DNA from 2 places in the Brevundimonas sp. FV1ye29L genome. Region 2 is predicted to be linked to the other one. Evidence: predicted binding sites of a transcription regulator. Region 2 holds the regulator's gene; the other holds the start of a gene.
The links. The regulator LexA, encoded in region 2, represses DNA repair genes until DNA is damaged. The targets are predictions, from matches to a motif close to ATGTTCNCNANNTGTTCT.
Positions count from the first base shown of each region.

Region 1: the regulator LexA is predicted to act here: its motif matches at 2,477-2,494, upstream of dinB (DNA polymerase IV).

Region 1 covers NZ_CM178730.1:1,835,530-1,842,706, reverse strand. Annotated here, with positions in the region: gene copM (CopM family metallochaperone) at 1-380, shown strand, start outside; gene ACW17W_RS09035 (hypothetical protein) at 384-803, shown strand; gene ACW17W_RS09030 (acyltransferase family protein) at 804-1,964, shown strand; gene ACW17W_RS09025 (DUF411 domain-containing protein) at 1,929-2,384, opposite strand; gene dinB (DNA polymerase IV) at 2,514-3,590, shown strand; gene ACW17W_RS09015 (DUF7662 domain-containing protein) at 4,051-4,350, shown strand; gene ACW17W_RS09010 (hypothetical protein) at 4,411-4,635, opposite strand; gene ACW17W_RS09005 (copper resistance CopC family protein) at 4,646-5,029, opposite strand; gene ACW17W_RS09000 (copper resistance protein B) at 5,047-6,189, opposite strand; gene ACW17W_RS08995 (copper resistance system multicopper oxidase) at 6,189-7,177, opposite strand, start outside.
Region 2 covers NZ_CM178730.1:1,649,850-1,657,026, reverse strand. Annotated here, with positions in the region: gene ACW17W_RS08110 (hypothetical protein) at 1-108, opposite strand, end outside; gene ACW17W_RS08105 (anthranilate synthase component II) at 215-805, shown strand; gene trpD (anthranilate phosphoribosyltransferase) at 815-1,858, shown strand; gene trpC (indole-3-glycerol phosphate synthase TrpC) at 1,855-2,661, shown strand; gene ACW17W_RS08090 (hypothetical protein) at 2,658-3,050, shown strand; gene lexA (transcriptional repressor LexA) at 3,161-3,844, shown strand; gene ACW17W_RS08080 (ComEC/Rec2 family competence protein) at 4,022-6,190, opposite strand; gene gltA (citrate synthase) at 6,427-7,177, shown strand, end outside.

The DNA of each region.
Region 1 (7,177 bases), 190 kb from region 2:
GCATGATCTCGCGGCAAACCCGTGGCGTCGCTGCGGCGCCGTCGGCGGTGGATGCCCGCCCGAGCGACACCGAAGCAAGTCACGCTGGCGCGCCCGAAGACAGCCCGTCGACCCGCGCCTATCGCGAGGCCAGCGCGCAGATGCATCAGGCCATGAGCATCAACTACACCGGCGACGCCGACATCGACTTCCTGCGCGGAATGATCGCCCATCACGAGGGTGCGCTCGCGATGGCCAAGGTCGCCGTCGAGCATGGCGAAGCCCGCGACGTTCGCAATCTGGCCGATGAGATTATCGCGGCCCAGGAATCCGAGATTGTCCGGATGAGAATCCTCCTTGCGCGCCATGAGGACACGCCCGCGCCCGGCGCAAGGCCCTGACGGATGGCCGGCAAGCGCTTCACCGTGCGCGGCCGAAGCATTCGTTGGCGCGAAGGCCGCTATCGCCAACGAGGGCGGCGGCTCCAGACACGCCCGCTCAGGCCAAGGCCCGTGCTCGATACGCTCATCGCCATCGGGGTCAGCCTGTTCGCGGGCGGCCTGGTCTTCTGCATGGCGCTTCTGCTGCTCGGCGCCCACAAGGTGCCGCTGCATTTTGGTTACGGCGCCATTCTGGGCGGCGTGATCGCCTGCTCGTTCGTGTTCGGCCCCCGCGATCGGGCGGGACTGATGATCGTCGGTGGCTTGATCGTCGTTTGGGTTTTGGGAACGACCGGCCTTTATCTTTCGCGAGACCAGATCGTCCTGCATCCACATGAGCACCACAGCGCCGTCGCCGGGTATGCGCCACGGAAGACTGACTGAATGCCCAAAGCCGCCCTGACCGAGCCGTCGCCTCGCCCCGTCCGGATCGCGCGCGGCGGCTGGCTGGACGCGCTGCGTTTTATCGTCGGGGCGCTGATCATCCTCTACCATTTCCGCGAGGCCTCACCGGTCCCGCTGCCACAGCTGCATCCGGTGTTCGAGCGCGGCTATCTGCTCACCGACTTCTTCATCATCGACTCCGGCTATGTCCTGGCCCGCATCTACGGCGACCGGTTCGCCGCCGGGCAGGCCTCGCTGCGCTCCTATTCGCGCCAGCGGTTGTTGCGGGTCGTCCCGGCCCACCTGGTCGTCAGCCTCATCCTCATCGCTCTCGTCGGCGGCGCCGCCCTGGCGGGGATCGCGCCCAGCAATCCGCGCTGGTTCGACTGGTCGCAGCTGTCCGCGCAGGTGCTGCTGGTCCAGGCCTATGGCGTGCCGGGCGGGCAGGGGTGGAACGCCCCGACCTGGACCCTCTCGGCCCTGATCGGGTGTTATCTCCTGTTGCCCTGGATCAGCCGCGCCCTGTGGCGCTGGCCCCCGCTTGTCGTGGTGATCGGCGCGACGGTCCTAGTCCTCGCCGCTGACGTCGCCGCTTCGCTCTGGCTCGGCGATCCGATCTACCGCCTGCCGATGCGCTACGGCATCCTGCGCGCTCTGCCGCTGTTCCTGCTCGGGGTCGCGGCGGCCTTCTACGGCTCGCGGGTCTATGTCGGGCCGCGCCTGGCCGGAGCGATCGGCGTCGCCGCCGCCGTCGCGCTCGTACTGTTCCAGGCCTTCGGCGCCTTCAGCCTGCTGTCGCTGGGCCTGATGACCGTGATCATCTGGGCCGCCGGCGCCGTGCCGGTGCGCAGTCCTTCACGGCTGATCGAGCATCTGGCCCTGATGTCGTTCTCGATGTTCCTCACCAATGAGGTGAGCCGCATCGTCTGGTTCGGCCTGCTCGACGCCCTGGGACAGGAGTCCTGGTCGTCCGGCGTTCGTTGGGCCCTGTGGGCCGTCGGCTTGGTCGGCGCCTTCGTGGCCGCCGCTGTGTTCCGCTACGGCTTCGACCGTCCGGTCCAGACTTGGCTCAATCCGCCTCGCGTCAACGGGACGGCGCCAGATCCGGCGACGACGCCCCAGGCGTCAGGCGCCGTTGTGCCGACCGAACACGCTGGTTGAACCGTCGTTGAGGATCAGGACGGTCGTATAGGGCTCCCGTCCGGCGGCCTCCATGCCCGGCGACCCCGCCGGCATGCCGGGCGCGCTCAGAGCCCGGGCGGCCGGGCGCTTCGCCAGCAATCGATCGACGTCGCCGGCCGGGACATGGCCCTCGATGGCGTAGGCGCCGACCACCGCGGTGTGGCAGGAGGCCAGCCGGTCCGGAACGCCATGCTGGGCCCGGATCGGTGCCAGGTCCTCGCGCTCGACGACCTCTACGGTCCAGCCCGCCTGGCGCATGTGCGCGATCCAGCCGCCGCAGCAGCCGCACCAGGGCGTCTTGTACGCGATCATGCGCTTGGGCGGCGTGGCGAGGGCCGGGCCCGCGAGGGCGGCCAGAGGCAGGCCGAGGATGAGAAGGCGACGAGAAAGGCGGTTCATCGGCGGCGGTCCCGGATGGCGGCGAGACTGTCACTGTAGACCGGCGACCGGCGCGCCGCGAACCGACTTGGTGTCACAGGGGGGCGGTTTTGCTGCTCCCTTTATGTTCCAATCTTGCTAGGCCGGGGCATGAGCGACGGGCCGGTTCGCAAGATCATTCACGTCGACATGGACGCCTTCTTCGCGTCCGTCGAACAGCGCGACGATCCCGCTCTGCGCGGCAGCCCGGTGGCCGTGGGCTACGCCGCCCAACGCGGCGTGGTGGCGGCGGCCAGCTATGAGGCGCGGGTCTTCGGCGTGAGGTCGGCCATGCCGTCGACCACGGCCTTGCGGCAGTGCCCGGACCTCGTCTTCGTCCCGCCACGGTTCGAGGTCTACCGCGCCGTCTCGAAACAGATCCAGGCGATCTTCGCTGACTACACGCCTCTGGTGGAGCCGCTGTCCCTGGACGAGGCCTATCTCGACGTCACTGACAACCTGCGCGGCCTGCCGACCGCCTCGGAGACCGCCGTCGAGATCCGCGCCCGCATCCTGGAAGAGACCGGCCTGACAGCGTCGGCGGGGATTCCCTACAACAAGTTCCTAGCCAAGCTGGCCTCAGACCAGCGCAAGCCGAACGGCCAGTTCGTCGTGCCGCCCGGGCGGGGCGAGGCCTTCGTCGAGATCCTGCCGGTGAAACGCTTCTACGGGGTCGGGCCGGTGACGGCCGCCAAGATGAGCCGCTTGGGCATCGAGACCGGCGAGGACCTCCGGCGCCAGTCGCTGGCCTTACTACAGCAGCATTTCGGCAAGTCCGGTCCCTGGTACTACGCCATCTCGCGCGGCGAGGATCATCGCGCGGTTAACCCGAACCGGGAGCGCAAGTCGTCCGGATCGGAAACGACGTTCGGAAGCGACCTGACCGATCCCTCGGCGATTGAGGCCGGTGTCCTCGCCATGACGGGCGATGTCTGGGGCTGGTGCGAGAAGTCGGACGCCTACGGGCGCACGGTGACGGTGAAGGTCAGATGGGCCGACTTTCAGCAGTCCACCCGCAGCCGTTCCTTTCCGGAGCCGGTGACGTCCAAGGATCGGCTGGAAGAGATCAGCCTCCTGCTGGTCCGCTCGCTCTATCCGCCCGCCAAGGGCATCCGCCTGGTCGGCGTCAGCCTGTCCAACTTCAAGGTGCCGGCGCCGTCGGCGTCCGACCAGCTCGCCTTGGCCTGATGCGTGTGCAGGCAAACCTCTTCGGCGAGCCGGTTGCCGCGGGACCCGCCGCTCCGGACAGGTTTCGCTACTGGCCTGATCTCCTTTCAGAGGACGAGCAGGCAAGGGTGCTGCGTGCTCCACAGGCCTTGTCGTTCAAGCCCTATATCTGGAAGGCATGCGCCAAGCTGGGCGTACGGACCAGGATTCAGGTTGTAGCGGTCGGGGTTCGCACCGGCATCATAGACCCTGAAGACGAATGAGCGCCAAGCTTGAGCGCGCGTAGAAGGAGAGGGGGCGGGCCTGGACTTCTGTACAGAAGCCGGAGGTGTCGGCTCTGATCGCCGCCGACGCATTGCGTCGCTTGGCTCAAAACCAGCGCCTGTCCGTTCCGGAACCCGCCGACGACGATCCTACAACGCTCAAGGCTGGTCGCGCGAGTCGGGCTTGACCGATCGCGGCGAGGGAGGAAAAGACGCCGATGACCAAATATGCGCCCCTCGCATCCTTCCTTCGCCGCCAGAAGCGGTCCGAGGTAAACCTGACGTTCCGGGAAATTGAACGGATCGTGGGTGGCTTTCTGCCGAAAGCCGCGGCCGTCGACGGATGGTGGCGAGCGGATCCATCTGGGCCGTTGGGGCCCCAGCACATCGCGTTCGCGGACGCCGGATTCATCGCTGAACCGCAAATGCGAGCCGAGATCGTGCGCTTCGTCCGGAAGGACGCCGCCGGGCCGGTCCCCGGCACAGAGCAGGCCGGCGACCGGGACCAGGCAACCTGATTCCGGTCACCTCCGGTGGCTTCGCCGAGGGGGCCGCCGGAGGAGATCGATCGCCGACGATCAGTTGTGGTCTGCGTGCCCCTGGGGGGCAGGCGTGTCCGACAGCGCTGGTGCGGGCGCCGCCGGCTCGGCCGGGGTGGTGTCGGTCTTCATCTCGTCGCAGCAGGTCATAGCCGCATCCGCGGCCATGTCCTTGCAGCAGGCGCAGCCTTCAGCGGCCAGGGCCGCGCCGGCGCTCAGGGTCAGGATCGCGCCGGCGGCGGCCAGCAGGGTGGAAACTTTCATCGTCGTTCTCCTAGTGAATCATGAAGCGGGTAGAGCCAGACATCTTGTGGCCGTCCGGACCTTCGGCGGACCAGGCGGCAGCGTAGCTCCCCGGCGCGAGACGCGGCAAGGCCACGCTGACGGTCACGGCGGCGGGCAGGGCGGGCGCGGTGACGACGATCGGGGCCTGGCCCTCGGCGGTGAGTGTCACGGTCTTCAGGATCATCAGGTGCGGGAAAGTCGCGCTGAAGCGTTCCGGTGCGCCTTGCATCATGGCGCCGTCGGCCGGGGTGGTGACGATGTTGGAGGCGGCCGGAGCCTGGTGTTGCATTCCGGCGTGGCCGGCGTGCGGGTCTTGAGCGGCGGCGGCGCCGGCAAACGCCAAAGCGGCGGTGAGAACAAGAGTGCGGATCATCGGGTAGTCTCCTTGGATTAGAACCAGGCCTTGAGGCCGACAACGAGCCGGGTGTCTTCTGCCTCGCCGCCTCGGGCTTCGATGTAGTCGGCGGTGTTTCCGAGGGCGCGGCTCCACTCGACGCCGACGTAGGGGGCGAACTCCTTGCGGAGTTCGTAGCGCAGTCTCAGGCCCGCCTCGATCGAAGAGAGACCCGAGCCGATCTCCAGTTCCGGAATATCGCTGGCCGAGGCATCGATTTCGAGGCGCGGCTGAAGGATCAGGCGCTGTGTGATCCGCTGATCATACTCGGCCTCGACGCGGGCGGTCAGGTCGCCCTTCGTGGATAGAAAGGCGGCTGCGTCGATCTCGAACCAGTATGGGGCCAGTCCCTGGAGACCCAGGACCAGATGGGTGGTGTCCTCGCCATCGGGCCGGAAGTCTTGGCGCACACCGGCCTGCACATCCCAGAAGGGCGTGATGGCGCGGCTGTAGAGGGCCTGAATTTCGACCTCCTCCAGATCACCGCCGAAGTCGCCTTCACCCTCGGACTTCCACCAGAAGCGATTGATGTCGCCGCCGCTCCATCCCTGGACATCCCAAAGGTAGGTGTCGTCGCCATCGCCGAAGGCGGCTTCGAGGCGGTCGATGATGACGGCCGTGGTACGCACGTCGCCGTTCTCGGCAATCAAGGTCTGGCGTGATGCGTTCATCGCCTCTGCGCCGAAGACCAGGTCGGCGGCGTGCGTCGGGCCGCTCAGGGCGGCGGTCGGAACCGGCGTCTCTGGAGGTCGACCGGAATCGTCCGCGCTGGTCGGGACATCCGGCGGCCCCATGCTCATCGCCGCCATGTCATGCCCGGCATGGGGATCCGCCTGGGCCGGCTGAATCGTGGCCATGTCGTGCCCGGCGTGCGGATCAGGCTGCGCGGGCGCCATGGTCGACGTCTCGTGACCCGCATGGGGATCGGCTTCGGGCGGCATCGGCGCGGGCGGCATGACATGACCCGCGTGCGGATCCTGTGCTGCCGGCCGGGCGGGAGTCTGAGGCTCGGCGACTTGTTCGGGCGCGGGGCGGGTCGGCGCCGGCATGACATGGCCCGCGTGCGGGTCCTGGGCCTGGGCGCTGAAGGCGCTGGCGGCGAGGATGATGGGGGCGAGGGCGATGGCGAGGCGGTTCATCAGGCGGCTCCGTCCATGGGCCGCACCGTCACCACGTTGAACATGCCGGCGTGCATGTGCATCAGCATGTGGCAGTGGAAGGCCCAGTCTCCGGGTGCGTCGGCGGTCAGGTCGAACGTCACTTTTGATCCGGGAGCGACATTGACGGTGTGCTTCAGCGGCTGATGCCCCGCAGGACCGCCCGTAACGAGTTCAAAGAAATGCCCGTGCAGATGGATCGGGTGCCCCATCATGGTGTCGTTCACCAGGGTGACGCGGACCCGTTCATTCCGCTCGAAGCGGATCGGTTCGACCAGTTCGCTGAATTTGCGGCCGTCGAAGCCCCACATGAACCGTTCCATATTGCCGGTCAGATGGATTTCCATCGTCCGGGACGGCGGACGGCGATCCTTGTTCGGCTGGAGCGAAACCAGATCGGTATAGACCAGCACCCGGTGATCGACCGTTTCCAGGCCGAGGGGGCGATCGCCCAGCCGGTTGGCGGGGGCCATGGCGATCATGTCGACGCCCACGCCCACCGCCATGTCGGCCGGCGCGTTGTCAGGGTCCCGCATATTCATCGCGCCCATGCCCGCCATATCGGACGCGGGAGCGGCGGCCGGGGTCTGCCCCATGGCCGCGTGATCCATGCCGGACATCGCGCCATCGTCCATTCCGGCCATGCCGCTATGGTCCATGCCCGCCATCCCGCTGTGATCCATCCCGCCCATGCCCATGTCGCGCATCGTCAGGGTTGGAACCTCGCGGAGCGGCGGAACCTCCGCCGTCATGCCCAGGCGCGGGGCGAGCGTGGCGCGGCCCATGCCCGAGCGGTCGATCGCTTCGGACACGATGGTGTAGGCGCGGTCCTCGTTGGGCTGGACGATAACGTCGTAGGTTTCGGCGACGGAGATCTGGAACTCGTCGACCTCGACGGGTCGGACATTTTCGCCGTCGGCCTGAACGACGGTCATCGGCAGGCCGGGGATCCGTACATTGAAGATCGACA
Region 2 (7,177 bases):
CGCCGCCACAAAGGCCGCGCCCAGGGCCGCGACCGGACTGGCCGGCGCCTCGTCGGGTTCCGCCAGAAGATGACGGGCCAGTTCGATCTGTTGTCCGGCGACGGCCATGGCGGCGTTTCCCTTGCGCCGCGCGATATGAAAACTGCGTCGGTTAACGATCAGTTTCCCGCCAGGCCCTTTGCACCCTGCGTCGGCACAGCCTAAAGACCGGCGCATGATCCTGGTCGTCGATAACTACGACAGCTTTACCTACAACCTCGTCCACTATCTGGCGGAGCTGGGTGCGGAGACGCGTGTCGTGCGCAATGACGAGCTGACGACGGATGAGGCCTGGGCGCTGAAGCCGGAGGCCGTGCTGCTGTCGCCCGGCCCCTGCGCCCCGGATCAGGCCGGAATCTGTCTGGCCCTGATCGACACGGCGCCGCTGGACATGCCGATCCTCGGCGTCTGCCTCGGCCACCAGGCCATCGGTCAGGCCATGGGCGGCCATGTGATCCGCGCCAAGGCCCTGATGCACGGCAAGACCTCGCCGATCCTGCACGAGGGGAAGGGCATGTTCGCCGGGCTTCCGAGCCCGTTCACCGCTACACGCTATCACTCGCTGGCGGTGTCGCGCGACACCCTGCCCAATACCCTCGACGTGACCGCCTGGACGGCCGACGGCGAGATCATGGCCTTCCAGCATCACGAGCGGCCGATCCACGGCGTCCAGTTCCACCCGGAATCCATCGCCACCGAACATGGCCATGAGATGCTGGCCAACTTCCTCGATCTGGCGGGCGTTCGGCGTCTCGCGACGGTCTGAGGACGGCCTATGAGCACCGACGGCGGCTTCAAGCCCCTGCTGGCCCGATTGATTGATGGTCAGGTCCTGTCGTCAGACGAGGCCCACGATTTCTTCGCCGCCTGCCTGCGCGGCGAGCCGACCCCGGCCCAGGTCGCCGCCGCCGTCACCGCCCTGCGGATGCGCGGCGAGACGGTCGAGGAGATCGCCGCCTTCGCCCAGGCGATGCGCGACGCCGCCACGCAGCTGGATCATCCCTGGGACGTCATCGACACCTGCGGAACCGGCGGCGACGGGGCTCACACGTTCAACATCTCCACCGCCTCGGCCCTGGTTCTGGCCGGCGCGGGGGTCAAGGTGGCCAAGCACGGCAACCGGGCGATGAGCTCGAAATCCGGGTCGTCCGACGTCCTGTCGGTGCTGGGGGTCGACCTGACCGCCGGCCTGGCCAGACAGCGTCAGGCGCTGGACGAGGCCGGCATCGCCTTCCTGTTCGCCCCGGCCTACCACGGGGCGATGCGCCACGTCGGTCCGGTGCGGGCCGAAATCGGCTTCCGCACCGTGTTCAACCTGCTGGGGCCGCTGTCCAACCCGGCGGGGGCGAAACGCCAGCTGATGGGGGTCTATGATCCGCGCCTGCTGGAGCCCCTGGCCGAGGTGCTGGGCCGGCTGGGCGCCGTGCGCGCCTGGACGGTCCACGGTCAGGGTCTCGACGAACTGACCACGACCGGCGAGAGCGAGGTCGCCGAATGGCGCAACGGCGCCGTCCGCCGTTTCACCGTCACGCCCGAGGACGCGGGTCTGGGCCGGGCCTCGATCGAGGATCTGCGCGGGGGCGACGCGGAGGCCAATGCCGAGGCTCTCAACGCCCTGCTGGACGGCGCCGCCGGCCCTTACCGCGACATCGTCCTGCTCAACGCCGCCGCCGCCCTCATGGTGGCGGACAGGGCCGAAGATCTGAAACAGGGCGTCGCCCTCGCCGCCGCCGCCATCGACGACGGCCGCGCGCGCGCCGCCCTCGAGGCCCTGGCGCGCATCACCTCCGCCCCGGATGAGGAAGAGCCCCGGAATTGACCGACATCCTGTCCCGCATCGCCGACTACAAGCGAGACGAGGTCGCGGCCCGCAAGGCCATGCGCAGCCTCGCCGATCTGGAGACGGCCGCCGCCGCCGCGTCGGCCCCGCGCGGTTTCCGCACCGCTCTTGAGACCCACGTCGAGGCGACGGGCCGCCCCGCCCTGATCGCCGAGATCAAGAAGGCCAGCCCGTCGAAGGGACTGATCCGGCCGGACTTCGACCCGCCCGCCCTCGCCCGCGCCTATGAGCGGGGCGGGGCCCAATGCCTGTCGGTCCTGACCGACGGCCCCAGTTTTCAGGGCGACGACGCCTTCCTGACCGCCGCGCGCGACGCGGTCGCCCTGCCCTGTCTGAGGAAGGACTTCCTCGTCGATCCGTGGCAGGTGGCCGAGAGCCGCGCCCTGGGCGCCGACTGCATCCTGATCATCCTCGCCATGATCGACGACGGTCTGGCCGGCGAACTTCTGGCCGAGGCCGATCGATTCGGCATGGACGCCCTGATCGAGACCCATGACGAGGCCGAGATGGCCCGCGCCTGCCGTCTGGGCGGCGATCTGGTCGGGGTCAACAACCGCTCGCTCAAGACCTTCGAGGTCGATCTGGAGACGACCGAACGCCTGGCCATGCTGAGCCCGGTCAAGGCCCTGCTGGTGGCCGAGAGCGGCATCTTCACGCCCGATGACGTCCAGCGGGTGTCGGACGCCCACGCGCAGGCGGTGCTGGTCGGCGAAAGCCTGATGCGTCAGGCGGATGTCGAGGCGGCGACGCGGGCGTTGATGTCGGAGCCAAGCGTCCGGTGAACCGGTTCCTGATCGGCTGCCTCGCGATACTTTGCTTGGGGACGAGCTGCGCACCTCACCGGCAAATCGCAACCGTTCAAACATCTTGTGACGGCCCAGATTCCTGCGCTGCAATTACCGTCGCCTTCGTTCATTTCGAAGGTCAGCGAGTACGGCTTCTGGTCGATGGGGTCGTCGTGCTGGACGAGGTTCTCAGCACCGACGATGACAGCACGGGCATCTCAAAAGTCATCAAGCTAGAGGCGGCCGCCGGTAGCGCGATCACGCTACTCATCGATGGAACTTTGGCAGACGGTGAAAGGCTTCAGGCAGCGACCCGCTCGATCGCCGTCAGTTGGAGGCCTCCATACTTCCACCAATCAGAAAACGTGGCGCTGCTGTTGGATTGACCGGCGTCAGAGGCGGTTGCCCATGATGTCAGCCGTTAAGTTGACATTAGCGAAGAACACTTACAGAACATCGGCAACGGTTCACGCCTTGTTCTGGATGATTCCCCGCCATGCTCACCAAGAAACAGCACGAGCTCCTGATGTTCATCCATGAGCGGATTCAGGAGACCGGCGTCTCCCCTTCGTTCGACGAGATGAAGGAGGCGCTGGATCTGGCGTCAAAGTCGGGCATTCACCGGCTGATCACGGCGCTGGAGGAGCGGGGCTTTATCCGCCGCCTGGCGCACCGGGCCCGGGCGCTGGAGGTCACCCGCATGCCGGACGAGGCCACGCCCCTGCGCGGACGCGGCGTCTTCCGGCCCGAGGTCGTTGAGGGCGGACGGCCCGTCGCGGCGGCCCCCGCCAATGACACCCGCGAACTGCCGCTACTGGGCAAGATCGCCGCCGGCACCCCCATCGCCGCCATCCAGCATGAGCGCGAACGCTATCCGGTGCCGGAGTCCATGCTGGGGTCCGGCGACCACTATATGCTCGAGATCGAGGGGGACTCGATGATCGAGGCGGGGATCCTGAACGGCGATCTGGTGGTCATCAAACGCGTCGATACCGCCGCCTCGGGCGAGATCGTCGTGGCCCTGGTCGAGGGCGAGGAAGCCACCCTGAAACGGCTGCGCAAGAAGGGCGGCTCCATCGCCCTGGAACCCGCCAACCGCGCCTATGAGACCCGCATCTTCGGCCCCGACCAGGTCGAGGTCCAGGGCAAGCTGGTCGGGCTGATCCGGCGGTATCACTAAGGTCCGGCACAGACCCTGCTTCAAATTCCGTCATCCTTGGAGTTGATCCGGGGATCGGACGCTCCTCCCACCCCGACAGGCAGGATGTCGCACGATCCGTGCATCATACCGGCCGCACGGCGGCTGAACCGCTGATCCCCGGATCAAGTCCGGGGATGGCGGCGTTTCGAAGATCACTCACGCCTCAGGCGCCTCCGGGTCGGCGATCCGCGTCCACGGCCGGTCGCCGCGCACCTCCGAGGTCCAGGTCGCCCGCCAGCCCGTCTGGCCGTCGCGCCACAACTCCACCGACCCGCCCCGCGCGAAATCGACGCCGTCCAGCACCAATCTGTCGTGACACTCCGCAGGCAGGCGAGGCAGCACAGCGCGACTGCTGACCACGGAGGCCGACCGGCACAGGGCCGCGAGCGCCTCAATCGATGGGGCGCGCGTTCCCCACCACAGCGCAACAGGAGCGGCGGCAGGGCTTGCCGGCGCACAGGCGTAGCGGCCGCAGGTCCAGCCGTTTTCGGGCCGATCCATCATCTCCAGTCCCCGGCGGCGCGACCAGAGCTCGACGGCGAATTCCCGCACGCCCGGCCGGACCACCACGGCCTGCCGCGCCTGATGGAAGGCGGCGTTGGTCCCGCCGTCGCCGATCCACAGGTCCGGCGTCGGGGCGCGCGGCCAGACCAGCACCGCCGCCGCCAGGGGCAGGCCCAGCCAGCGCAGCCGCCCCTGCCACAGACAGACGATCAGGATGCCGAGGAAGGCGATGGGCAGGACGAAATCCGGCGCGCTGGCCACCGTCCGCACCGCTCCGGGCAGGCCCGCCGTCCAGTGGCCGATCGTCAGCATCAGATCGATGCCCCGGCCGGCCACCCACAGGAACGGCGCGCCCAGACCGACCGGTTCCAGCAGGGCCCCCAGTGCCAGCGCCGGCATCATCAGAAAATCCGCCACCGGGGAGGTCGCCAGATTGGCGAGCAGTCCATAGACCGCCGTCCGGTTGAAATGCTGCATGGCGAACGGACCCGTAGCGAGCCCGGCCACCAGGCTGGCGGCGCAGGCGGCGACCATCCAGCCGCCGAACCTCTGCACCGCCACAATGGGCCAGGGCGCCGAGATCTCGCGCGGCCGGCGCGGCCAGGCCTCGACCAGGCCCACAAGGGCGGCGGTGGCGGCGAAGGACATCTGGAAGCCGGGCGTGACAATGGCCTCGGGCTGGATCGCCAGCACCACCAGGGCCGCGACGGCCAGGGCGTGCATGGTGATCGCCTGCCGGTCCAGCAGGATGGCGATGAAGGCGATCGAGGCCGTGATCGCCGCCCGCTCGGCCGGGGGCGGCGCGCCGGAGATGACCAGATAGGTCCCGACCGCGATCAGACCGGCCACGGCGGCGACCTTCTTGCCCGAGACCCGCAACGCCAGCCAGGGCCAGGCCGCCAGGGCCAGCCGGACGCTGAAGAAGACGAACCCGCCGACCACGGCCATGTGCAGGCCCGAGATCGACAGGATGTGGGCCAGCCCGGAATCGCGCATGGCGTCCAGATCGTCCTGACCGATCCAGGTCTCGTGGCCCGTCACCATGGCCGCGGCGACGCCTCCGGTGCGCGGCCCCAGACGCGCCACGATCCGCTCGGCCAGGCCGAAGCGGACGGCATTGACCTTCATGATCAGGCGCAGACCCCATGACGGCGGATCAAGACTGACCGCGCGAGTTTCTCCCAGTGCGAACGCCACCCCGCCCATGCCGGCGAAAAAGGCGTTGCGGCCGAAATCATAGGCGCCCGGCGCGGCGGGCGGCGGCGGCGGATTGAGGATGGCGAACAGCCGCACAGCCTCGCCGGGCCGGGGCGGCGGCCCCTTCACTGTGGCGCGCAGCCGGATCGGCGTGTCCTCCGGCGCAAGCCCGCGGATCCAGACCGGCGCCACGACGACACGGTGGCCGCGCTGGCCGGGACTGTCGACGTCCAGCACCCAGGCTTCCAGCACCGTCGGCGCCGCCATGGCCGGGGCGATCGGGGCGGCGACGCGCCCGGTGCGGATTCCGGACGCCGCCAGACCGGCCGCCAGACAGGCCAGCAGCATCAGGGGGACGGTCACCGGCCTTCCCGCGCCGGCTCGCCTCGTCGCCAGCCAGAGTCCGGCCGTCAGGATCGCGGCGGCGGCCATCGGCCAGAGCGGCGGCTCGGACCCGAGACTGAAATACAGGGCGCATCCGCCGCCGAAGGCCACCGGCGCCCACAACCGCCAGCGCAGCCCCTGTCGTCCCGGTTCGGCCCGCAGATCGGCCCACAGGCGGGTCCAAGGTCCACCCGGTGCGCCCGGACGGGCGTCATCCTGCATCTGCATCGTCGTGGTCATGCGACGCCCCCGGATCGCAATGATGTTTTCTGGTCAGAAAAAGCCTGTAAACACAAACACTGGACGGTCATCAGAGCGGTCTGCGAACCCCGGCCCGGCGGCAACGGTCCGCGAATAGATGCGACGAAGGTCGCGGGCGCTTGGATGATGCGCCGCAACAGACTAAGTGATTTCCCACAACGATAAAGGGGCCCGGCGTCTCCCGGTCCGGACCTCACCTTTGCGAAGGGGCTACAATGAGCGAAGACGTTAAATCCGCGACCCTCACCCTCGGCGACAAGTCCGTCGACCTGCCCGTCCTGTCCGGCTCGATCGGCCCGGACGTCATCGATATCCGCAAGCTGTACGGCGCGACCGACGCCTTCACCTTTGACCCCGGATTCACCTCCACCGCCGCCTGCGAAAGCGCCATCACCTATATTGATGGCGACGCCGGCGTCCTGCTGCACCGCGGCTATCCGATCGGCCAGCTGGCCTCACAGTCCAACTTCCTCGAAGTCTGCCACCTGCTGCTGCACGGCGAACTGCCGACGGCGTCGGAATATGCGGCGTTCGAGGAGACGGTCACGCGGCACACCATGCTGCACGCCCAGTTCGACCGCTTCTTCGAGGGTTTCCGTCGCGACGCCCACCCGATGTCGATAATGGTCGGCACCGTCGGCGCCCTGTCGGCCTTCTATCACGACAGCCTGGACATCCATGATCCGGTCCAGCGCAACATCTCGGCTATCCGCCTGATCGCCAAGATGCCGACCATCGCGGCCCGCGCCTATAAATACCATATCGGCCAGCCGTTCGTGTCGCCGCGCAACGACCTGAGCTATGCCGAGAACTTCCTGCGCATGTGCTTCGCCGTCCCGGCCGAGGACTATGTGGTCAATCCGGCCATGGCCCGCGCCATGGACCGCATCTTCACCCTGCATGCCGACCACGAGCAGAACGCCTCGACCTCGACCGTCCGTCTGGCCGGGTCGTCGGGCGCCAACC